Linked DNA regions of Prochlorococcus marinus str. MIT 0919. Each later gene encodes a partner of the first gene's protein in a complex. Links are inferred from orthologs where the notes say so. Each region holds a gene or a part of one and is shown on either strand. Other genes may lie near its edges.

Evidence for each region.
Region 2: rpsT (region 1) and rpsN share a complex: the UniProt entries of both Bacillus subtilis proteins name them as parts of the 30S ribosomal subunit. The link is inferred for Prochlorococcus marinus str. MIT 0919 from one-to-one orthologs.

The regions. Positions count from the first base shown.
Region 1 is NZ_CP114779.1:936,426-941,531, forward strand. The notes cover bases 1-2,999. They hold rpsT (30S ribosomal protein S20), read right to left. Parts: upstream 1,652-2,999; coding sequence 1,349-1,651; downstream 1-1,348. Other genes in these bases: rpoB (DNA-directed RNA polymerase subunit beta), read right to left, coding at 1-214; O5635_RS05270 (TatD family hydrolase), read right to left, coding at 497-1,282; hisD (histidinol dehydrogenase), read left to right, coding at 1,832-2,999. In the rest of the region: more of hisD, read left to right, coding at 3,000-3,103; ribose-5-phosphate isomerase RpiA, read right to left, coding at 3,081-3,794; O5635_RS05290 (trypsin-like peptidase domain-containing protein), read right to left, coding at 3,830-4,942. UniProt on the Bacillus subtilis protein: Binds directly to 16S ribosomal RNA.
Region 2 is NZ_CP114779.1:654,639-659,738, forward strand. Bases 28-2,767 are described here. They hold rpsN (30S ribosomal protein S14), read left to right. Parts: upstream 28-1,116; coding sequence 1,117-1,419; downstream 1,420-2,767. Other genes in these bases: rseP (RIP metalloprotease RseP), read left to right, coding at 28-1,045; O5635_RS03655 (polyribonucleotide nucleotidyltransferase), read left to right, coding at 1,611-2,767. Outside these bases: more of rseP, read left to right, coding at 1-27; more of O5635_RS03655, read left to right, coding at 2,768-3,776; O5635_RS03660 (3'(2'),5'-bisphosphate nucleotidase CysQ family protein), read right to left, coding at 3,806-4,711; rsmI (16S rRNA (cytidine(1402)-2'-O)-methyltransferase), read left to right, coding at 4,731-5,100. UniProt on the Bacillus subtilis protein: Binds 16S rRNA, required for the assembly of 30S particles and may also be responsible for determining the conformation of the 16S rRNA at the A site. Non-essential protein.

The DNA of each region.
Region 1 (5,106 bases):
CTTCTTCTACATCATGACGAGGTCGCTTTAAGCGATATTCACTGCCTATGAAATGAAGCTCTAGCTTGCCAGTGTAATCAGTTATCGGGGAGAAGTTCTCCAACTCCTCAATTAAGCCTTTTTCCAAAAACCACTTAAAACTTGCTCGCTGCACCTCAACCAGATCAGGCAGGTGTGTAGCGGTCTTAGCGACCTGAATCGCGCTTCTACTCATGCGAGAACCTGCGGTTAATAGGGTGAATTGATAGCTGGACTGAAAAGTTTGGTCTTCAAGCCGGTTAATCAAAGAGCAAAAGTACCCATGTACTCCTTCACAAAATGAGGGAGCTAATTGACATCAATGACTCAGTAAACGCGGTTGAAAATTGCGAAATTCGACAAACCTCTGAAAAGGAGGACCATTCTTTTCTAAAAAAGGCACAGTAAACCTGCACCAAGACCAGGACAATTCTAGATATTACACTTGGATGATTTTTTTATCCACTAAAAATCTGTATTAGAGCAAATTAAACAATTTCTTAGCATTAGCAGTACTTTGATTTGCGATCGATATCAGGGTTTCCTCTCTTAGTTCAGCGAGCTTTTTAGCCACCTCTGCAACATAGGCCGGTTCATTGCGTTTCCCTCTCCAAGGAACAGGTGCTAAGAAAGGGCAATCTGTTTCAATTAAAAATCGATCTTGAGGTACTCTTCGAGCACAATCATGAGTTTCTTGGGCTTTAGGGAAAGTTACCAATCCACTAAAACTAATGTAAAAACCTAGATCTACAAAACTTGCCATCTCTGTGGAGCTCCCAGCCCAACAATGCATTACTCCTCTTGGGCACTTATCAGAATCTTTTAATTCAGAAAGCAAGGTGATCATTGGGTCAGCAGAGTCTCTACAGTGAATGATTACGGGCAAATCTAATTCATTAGCTAAAAGCAATTGAGGTCGCAGTATATTTAACTGTTCCTGAAGATTTTTATCTCTAAAAAGATCTAATCCCAGTTCTCCAATAGCTACGACTCTAGGGTCATCAATTGCAGCTTTGCGCAGAACATTGATGCTTTTATCACTCCAAGATTTCGTGTCAAGCGGATGAACACCTACTGAGTAATTTAACTCTGGGAAACGATCAGCCAATGCACGAATTGCTGGGATCTCAGCAGTTTCTACACAAGCATGAATAAGGTTCGTAACTCCGGCATTTCTCCACCTTTCTGAAACCTCATCCAAGTCTTTCTCAAAATTCTTAAATATAAGGTGACAATGGCTATCTATAAAAGAGTAATTAGTCATTTACTGAAAGCTTTATTTTCATTTTTCTCTATCCAAACAAGGATAAAGGGTGGAGATCCCTGTAATTCAATTATTTACTACTGGTTCAATTGCTTTTTTTACCGCAGCACTTAAACGAGACTTTTGATTTGCACCTGCATTGCTATGTAAGACCCCTCTCTTAACAGCTTTGTCAATTTTACTGAATGCATCATTCATGCTTTTTTGGACATCTACTTTGGCTTGTTCCCCTGGCTTGTTCATATAAGTACCACATGATGCAAAGCATTTCTTCATCAAAGTCCTTATTGCAGACCTATAGGATCTGTTTTGTAAACGATTGCGCTCTGCAACCTGTATTCGCTTTTTAGCTGAATTGGTATTTGCCACTGCGGCCAAATAGTTTTGATTTAGCTTTCTACATTACCTCAACAAGCTAATAAAAAAAAATCTTACAGAGATACAAGACAATTAAAGCCTCTAGGCTTTAGTTTGATAATAGAGTTCAGGTTAGAAAACTTGGCTGAGTCAAGCCAAATACTATCCTTCGCCACTGATTTCCAGGCAGCAATGACTGCTCTGGAAAGAATATCCAATAGAACAAGAGGAGATAAGCAAAAGCAAGCTGCACGAACTGTAGAAAAAATTCTTGAAGATATTAAAGATCACGGAGACAAATCTTTGTCTCATTACACATTGCAATTTGATGGATTTGATCCTGATCCTCTAGCAGTTACAAATGAGGAAATTGACCAAGCGTGGAAACTAACTCCACAGCCATTACAAGAAGCACTATCAATTGCCAAAAGTCGTATAGAAAGCTTCCATAAAAGCCAAGTTCCAAAAAATATTCTTCTTAAAGGAAAGTTTGGAGAGAAGCTTGGCAGAAGATGGAAACCAGTTCAAAGAGCTGGGATTTATGTGCCTGGTGGCAGAGCTTCATATCCAAGCACAGTATTAATGAATGCTATTCCTGCTTACGTGGCAGGGGTTGACGAGATAATTATGTGTTCTCCAGCACACTCGGATGGGATTATCAATAAAACCGTTTTAGCAGCTGCTTCTTTGGTGGGTATCAAAAAAGTTTTTCGTGTTGGAGGATCGCAAGCAATTGGAGCTATGGCTTATGGCACTGAAACCATTCCGAAAGTTAATGTAATAAGTGGTCCTGGTAATTTGTATGTAACTTTGGCCAAAAAATATGTTTATGGAGAAGTTGGAATTGATGCACTTGCAGGCCCTAGTGAAGTATTAATCATTGCAGATGGTAGCGCTGATATTGACTTTATAGCCGCAGATTTACTAGCTCAAGCAGAGCATGATCCATTAGCTGCAACTATTTTATTAACAACAGATAAACGTTTATCTGACAATATCGATCAGGCCATACTGGATCAGCTTAATCAACACCCAAGAGCAGAAATATGTCTTACCGCACTGAAGGAATGGGGTCTAAAAGTTCTTTGCAATGATATTGAAACTTGTATTAATTTAAGCAATTATTTTGCTCCTGAGCATCTTGAATTATTAATAGAAAAGCCTTATCAATATGAAAATAAAATAATTAATGCTGGAGCAATTTTCTTAGGTCCTTTAAGCCCAGAAGCTGTTGGAGACTATATTGCAGGACCCAATCACACCTTACCAACTTCAGGGACTGCAAAGTTTAGCGGTGCTCTAAGTGTGGAAACTTTCATGAAAAATACATCAATAATTGAATTTAATCAAAGTGCTTTCGAAAATAACAGACAAGCCATTATTGAGCTTGCAAACAGCGAAGGTCTTTATAGTCACGCAAATTCAATAAGGATTAGAAGCTCTAAGTCTTTCGAAGAGAAGTAACAGTAGACTTCCCATTCTGGATTTCCCCTACAAGAACTTCATCTACAAGGTTAACGAATAAGCCATTCTCAAGTACGCCAGGAATATTATTAATTAAAGGCTCTAATGTCTCAGGGCTATGAATGCCATTTTCAAAAGTAACATCTAGCACTAAATTCCCCTGATCAGTAACTATTGGTCCTGCTTTTTTTGTTGCCATTCGCAGATCTGAAGTACCTCCCAATTGTTTTAATTGTTGATCAACCAATTGCCACGCTGAAGGTAAAACTTCAACTGGAAGTTTAAATTCAAGATTTAACTGTTTCACAATCTTGGTTGAGTCAACAACCACAACAAAACGATCTGCTAGCGACGCAACAAGCTTTTCCTGAACATGACAGGCTCCACCCCCTTTGATCAATTGAAATTTAGAATCAACCTCATCTGCTCCATCGATAGCTAAATCAATATGAGATACCGCAGATAAATTTTTCAACGGTATTTGCAATTTAGTTGCTAGAACTTCCCCTTGAAAGGACGTCGTTACTCCAACAATATTTTTCAATTGGCCTGATGAAATTTTTTGTCCTAAAGCCTCAATCATTAATGCCGCAGTTGATCCAGAACCCAGCCCAAGAACCATCCCATCGTTGATTTGATCCACTGCAGCCTCAGCTACAGCCTGTTTCATTTGTGTTTGTAAATCTGCCATCAAAAAAAAAACCTTGGAAGACAGTAGCAAGATTTCTAGCTAATTCCTGGCAAAGCCTCAGGCTTTATAGAAAGTCTTATCTCATGGTTATTTCTTAAGACACTTACAGAAAAAGGAACCCCTATTTCTGATTGCTCAACTTTTTGCAGCAAAGACTCAGGATTAGTTATAGCTTTTTCCTCAGCTGAAATAACCAAATCACCTCTTCGAATGCCTGCACGCTCAGCTGGACTATCAGAAATTACTGATTGAACTAAGGCTCCTTCTCTTTCTGGCAATTGAATCAATGCATTTGGATCTTGATTATGCTCTTTTGCAATTCTTTCATTTAAAGGCACAAGCTGAACTCCTAAATATGGATGCAAGACTTTTCCAGTAGTCAAAAGTTTCTGAGATATTGTTCTTGCCAGGTTGATTGGAATAGCAAATCCAAGGCCAGCTCCTGGTCCAGATCGCACCAAAGTATTAATACCAATAACTTCACCATATTCATTGACTAAAGGGCCTCCAGAATTGCCAGGATTAATTGCAGCATCAGTCTGTATTAAGTCCAATCTCTTATCCGAAAAGCCGAGACTATTAATATTTCTATGCAAGCTGCTGACAATACCAAGTGTAACCGTGCTCTCAAGCCCGTAAGGAGTGCCTAATGCTATGGCCCAATCACCAACTTCAAGAGCTTCTGAATCTCCAAGAGGTGCAGACGTTAATCCAGAAGTATTTTCCAAGCGAACAAGTGCTAAATCTGTAACAGAATCAGTCCCCACCACTTCACCTGCTAAAACATCTCCATAAGGAAGCGTGACGGTTACATTGTCTACTCTTTCAACAACATGAGCATTAGTCAGTATCAAGCCATTGTCATCTATTAAAACTCCTGAGCCTTGACCTCTCTCATGCTCTGGACCAAAGGTTGGCTCACCCAATAAATCTTTTAATAGTGGGTCTAATAACGATGGATCAAATTGCTCACGTTCCACAACCCTTTCCGTATCGATACGAACTACAGCGTGCGCAACGTTTTTAACTGCCTCAGAAACAAAGCTATGTCGATCTTTATCAAAGGATGGTACCTCTCCTAAAACAGGTTGTTGCCATAAGCAAAAAATTAAAACAAGCCATAAAGGCCACTTTCTGATGATCTCCATGATGCTCTCCTACTTACTAACGATCCTGAGTAATGAGTATGGGTATTACTAGGAAATAATGACGAACCTTAATTCTAAATAAAATCAAATCCTATTAAATATAGAAAAAGAAAAGATAATCTATTAGAATTCTTATGCCTGACGGTTTCCTCTGAAATGGAGGC
Region 2 (5,100 bases), 280 kb from region 1 along the record:
TTTTTTTCATGAAGCAGGTCACTTTCTTGCTGCCAGATCACAAGGAATACGCGTAAGTGGATTTTCCATTGGTTTTGGACCAGCAATATTAAAAAAAGAGTCCCAAGGTATTGTTTATTCAATCAGGGCTTTCCCTCTTGGTGGTTTTGTTTCATTCCCTGACGATGATGAATCATCAAACATTTCATTAGAAGACCCAAACCTTCTTCGCAATAGACCTATTAATCAAAGATTATTTGTCATTTCTGCTGGTGTTTTAGCGAACCTTTTAATTGCATGGCTTGTATTATTTAGTCAAATAAGTGTATGGGGACTCCCTAATCAACCTGATCCGGGTGTTCTAATAATGGGTGTTCAAGAGAAAGAAGCTGCAGACATTGCTGGGTTAAAAGTGGGAGATCAAGTTTTAAGTGTAAATGGTTATGACCTTGGCTTTGGTAAAGAAGCTGTTCAGAAATTAGTTGAAAAAGTTCAACAATCACCAGGACAGTTAATAAAATTAGAGAGTGTAAGTAATGGTGTTAAGAAAACTTTAACTATTACACCTTCAGAACATCTTGGTAGCGGAAAAATAGGAGCTCAATTACAACAAAATATTAGCGCTACAAGAAGCCCTGCAAAGGGTGTTAATGAGGTCATAAGTCAATCTAATGCTCAGTTTATGGATTTATTAGTAAAAACTGTAAAAGGCTATCAAGGTCTTATAACCGATTTCGCTTCAACCTCTAAACAAATTAGTGGTCCAGTAAAAATTGTTGAAATTGGTGCACAGTTTTCAGAACAAGGTTTACCTGGGATTATGTTTTTCGCTGCATTAATATCAATCAATCTTGCCGTTTTAAATTCTTTACCTTTACCAATTCTTGACGGAGGACAGTTTGCCTTAATTGTCATTGAAGGAATTAGAGGTAAACCTATTCCAGATAAGATACAACTTGCTTTTATGCAGTCTGGTTTCTTTCTTTTGGTGGGCCTGAGTATCATTCTTATTATTCGAGATACTAGTCAATTAGCAATATTTAGAGAGCTAGCTAGTAATCGATAACACATATTTGGTCTCGCTATAAAGAAGATGAAGGAGTAAAGTCTTAAACATATTGATGACTAAGATTTTTCATGGCAAAAAAATCGATGATTGCTCGAGATGTGAAACGCAAAAAACTAGTTGAGCGTTATTCAGCGAAGAGGAAGAGATTACTTGATCAGTTCCATTCAGCGAAGGACCCAATGGAGCGCTTAGAAATTCACAGAAAAATTCAGGCTTTACCAAGAAATAGTGCCCCATCAAGAATGAGGAACCGTTGCTGGGCCACTGGGAAGCCAAGAGGGGTATATCGTGATTTTGGTCTTTGCCGTAACCAATTAAGACAAAGAGCACATAAAGGTGAACTACCTGGAGTCGTTAAATCAAGTTGGTAACCACAAAAAAGCAAAATTTAAATTATCTCTTAAAGGGCATTCTCATAGCATAAAAACAAGTGATCAAGGGCGATCTCACCAATTAAAGGCTTTCTTATTAGCAATCCCAATAGCTAGCATATGAACTTTTCTAATGAATAAGTCCCTATCAAGTGCAACAATGTCAGTAGATAATAAAGACATAAGCAAACGTGCAAGGTCAGACAACAACGGTCTCCTTTGATGGTCGGGAAATACGGCTAACTACAGGAAGATATGCCCCTCAAGCAGGTGGTTCAGTACTAATTGAATGCGGCGATACCGCAGTCTTAGTTACAGCAACTCAGTCCCCAGGCAGGGAAGGAGCAGACTTTTTACCTCTCATTTGTGACTACGAAGAAAGGCTTTACGCCGCAGGAAGGATACCTGGAAGCTTCATGCGAAGAGAAGGACGCCCACCTGAGCGAGCGACCTTAATTTCTCGTTTAATTGACCGACCATTAAGACCTCTTTTCCCAAATTGGATGAGGGATGATATTCAAGTTGTCGCAACCTGTCTTTCTTTAGATGAACGGGTGCCAGCAGATGTTCTTGCTGTAACTGCCTCATCAATGGCAACTCTTCTAGCGGAAATACCATTCTATGGTCCAATGGCAGCAGTAAGAGTTGGCTTGCTAGGAGACGATTTTGTATTAAATCCAAGCTATAGAGAAATTGAGCGTGGCGACCTTGATCTAGTGGTAGCAGGCACACCTGACGGTGTTGTAATGGTCGAAGCAGGAGCAAATCAATTATCCGAACAAGATGTTATAGAAGCAATAGATTTTGGCTATGAGGCTGTGTCTGAACTAATCAAAGCGCAGCAATCGATACTTAAAGAAAGTGGTATTGAACACAAAAAACCTCTTGAACAAGAGATAGATGACACAATTCCTGCTTATTTAGAAAAGAATTGTAGAAAGCCTATTGGAGAGTTGCTTAAAAAATTTGAACTTACAAAAGAAGAAAGAGACACAAAACTTGAAGAAATTAAAACAAACTTGGCCGAAAAAATCGAGTCTTTAAAAGAAGATAATGCAGTTAAAAAAGTTATTTCATCCACTCCAAAATTACTATCCAATAGCTTTAAAAGTTTAACGAAAAAGCTTATGCGCGAGCAAATAATTAAAGATGGAAAAAGAGTAGATGGAAGAGCTTTAGATGAAGTCAGACAAATCGATTGTGCAGCAGGAGTACTGCCAAAAAGAGTTCATGGTTCTGGCTTGTTCCAAAGGGGGCTTACACAAGTTCTGTCAACTGCAACCTTAGGTACTCCAAGCGATGCACAAGAAATGGATGATCTAAATCCTAGTTCTGATAAAACTTATATCCATCACTACAACTTCCCTCCTTATTCTGTAGGCGAGACAAGGCCAATGAGAACACCTGGCCGTAGAGAAGTAGGTCACGGTGCTCTTGCCGAAAGAGCTTTATTCCCTGTATTACCACCCAAAGAATCTTTCCCTTATGTACTTAGAGTTGTAAGCGAAGTCCTAAGTTCTAATGGCTCAACTTCAATGGGCTCAGTATGTGGAAGTACTATTGCCCTCCTAGACGCTGGAGTCCCATTAAAAGCGCCTGTAAGCGGAGCTGCTATGGGCTTAATCAAAGAAGGTAAAGAGGTAAGAATTCTTACAGATATTCAAGGTATAGAAGACTTCCTTGGTGACATGGATTTCAAAGTAGCTGGAACAGAAAAGGGCATCACTGCTCTCCAAATGGATATGAAAATCACTGGTCTAGAAATTAAAACCATAGCTGAAGCAATAAATCAAGCGAAGCCGGCAAGAACCCATATTCTTGAAAAAATGAATGAGACAATCGACAAACCTCGTGATTCGTTATCCCCACATGCTCCTAGGCTTTTAAGCTTCAGGATTGATCCAGAACTAATTGGCACAGTAATTGGACCTGGAGGCAGGACAATTAAAGGAATAACTGAAAGAACAAATACAAAAATAGATATAGAAGATGGAGGAATAGTTACTATTGCCTCTCATGATGGAGTAGCAGCAGAAGAAGCTCAGAAGATCATTGAGGGTCTAACAAGAAAAGTTCATGAAGGTGAGATCTTTACCGGCTCAATAACCCGAATTATTCCTATAGGAGCGTTTGTAGAAATTCTCCCAGGGAAAGAAGGTATGATTCATATTTCTCAACTATCTGAAGCACGTGTTGAGAAAGTTGAAGATGTCGTAAAAGTAGGAGATGAAGTAACAGTAAGAGTTAGAGAAATAGATAATAGAGGTCGCATTAATTTAACTTTAAGGGGAGTATCTCAAGGCAATGAGATGAATTACCCACAACCTACACCTACACCTGTTGCACCATTAAATTAACATCTGATTTTTATTAATTAAATCTCTATCTAACTATCAATCATACTTAGTGCTTGAGTAATAAGATTGCTAAGAAAATCATGCCTAACTCCATGGCTAGCAACTAAACACCCACTTTGATTAAAGCCTTCCTTCCCATATACAAGTGGTTGACCATTTGCTTGGGTGAATTTACCTCCAGCTGCTTTTAAAACTGCCTCTGGAGCTGCCATATCCCAATCCTTAGGAGAGGTTTTACCTGAGAGAGAAATATAGAAATCAGCATCCCCTCTTAGGATAGTTGCAATTTTGCATCCAACACTTCCCACTCCTTTTGTTTCTCCAGGAGAAAGTTTTTCAATCAAGCTTGAGAGCCTTTTATCCCTATGAGTTTTACTTGCTAAAAGAATCATTTGGCAAAGCTCATTGCGATGGCTGAAATTAGCTAGTTTTTTCTCACCTAAACGATTTTCACACCAAGAGCCCTTACCAATTATTCCAAACCAAAGTTCTTCTGATTCAGGTATCAAAACAACTCCTATTTTTGGAGAAAGGTTCTTTAAGAGAGCTATATGTACAGCATATTCTCCTGTCCCATTAAGAAAATCCTTAGTACCATCCAAAGGATCTAATACCCACATCCAGTTATTATTTTCAGAAAAGTTATCTCCAGATTGACCTTTTACATTTTCCTCGCTTAAAACAATCCAATCAGCACCAGGGAAATTAGCCTTCAGTCCTTCTATCAACCAAGAATTAACAGCCAAATCAGCAGAAGAGACTGGTCCATCACCCTTATCATCAACAGACAGATGTTCAGGAAAACCAAATGGAGGCTTTTCGCCTCTACCATAAGCCATCAAAATATCAGCAGCTCCCCAACTTAAATATCTAAGACTTTCTAAAAGGTTTTCAAGTTTTATTCCATTAGGAAGAACAAAATTAGGGGAACTCATGGATTTCTAGAAAAAGACTTTGATTGAAAAAACCGAACCAATAGCAAAAAGTTTGTACGTAATTGGAACACCAATAGGAAATCTTGGTGATCTATCACCAAGAGCACAAGCAATACTTCAGAAAGTCTCTCTGATTGCCTGCGAGGACACTCGTTATAGTGGTCAACTTTTAAAGAAACTAAGTATTAAAAATAATCTTATTAGCTTTCATAAGCACAATACGAAAAGCAGGATCCCAAAACTACTTGGTTTTTTAGAAGAAGGCAGCAGTATTGGTTTAATTAGCGACGCTGGCCTTCCAGGCATAAGCGACCCAGGAGAAGAACTTGTTAATGCAGCCAAAATCGAAGGTTATAAAGTCTTTTGCATTCCAGGCCCATGCGCCGCTA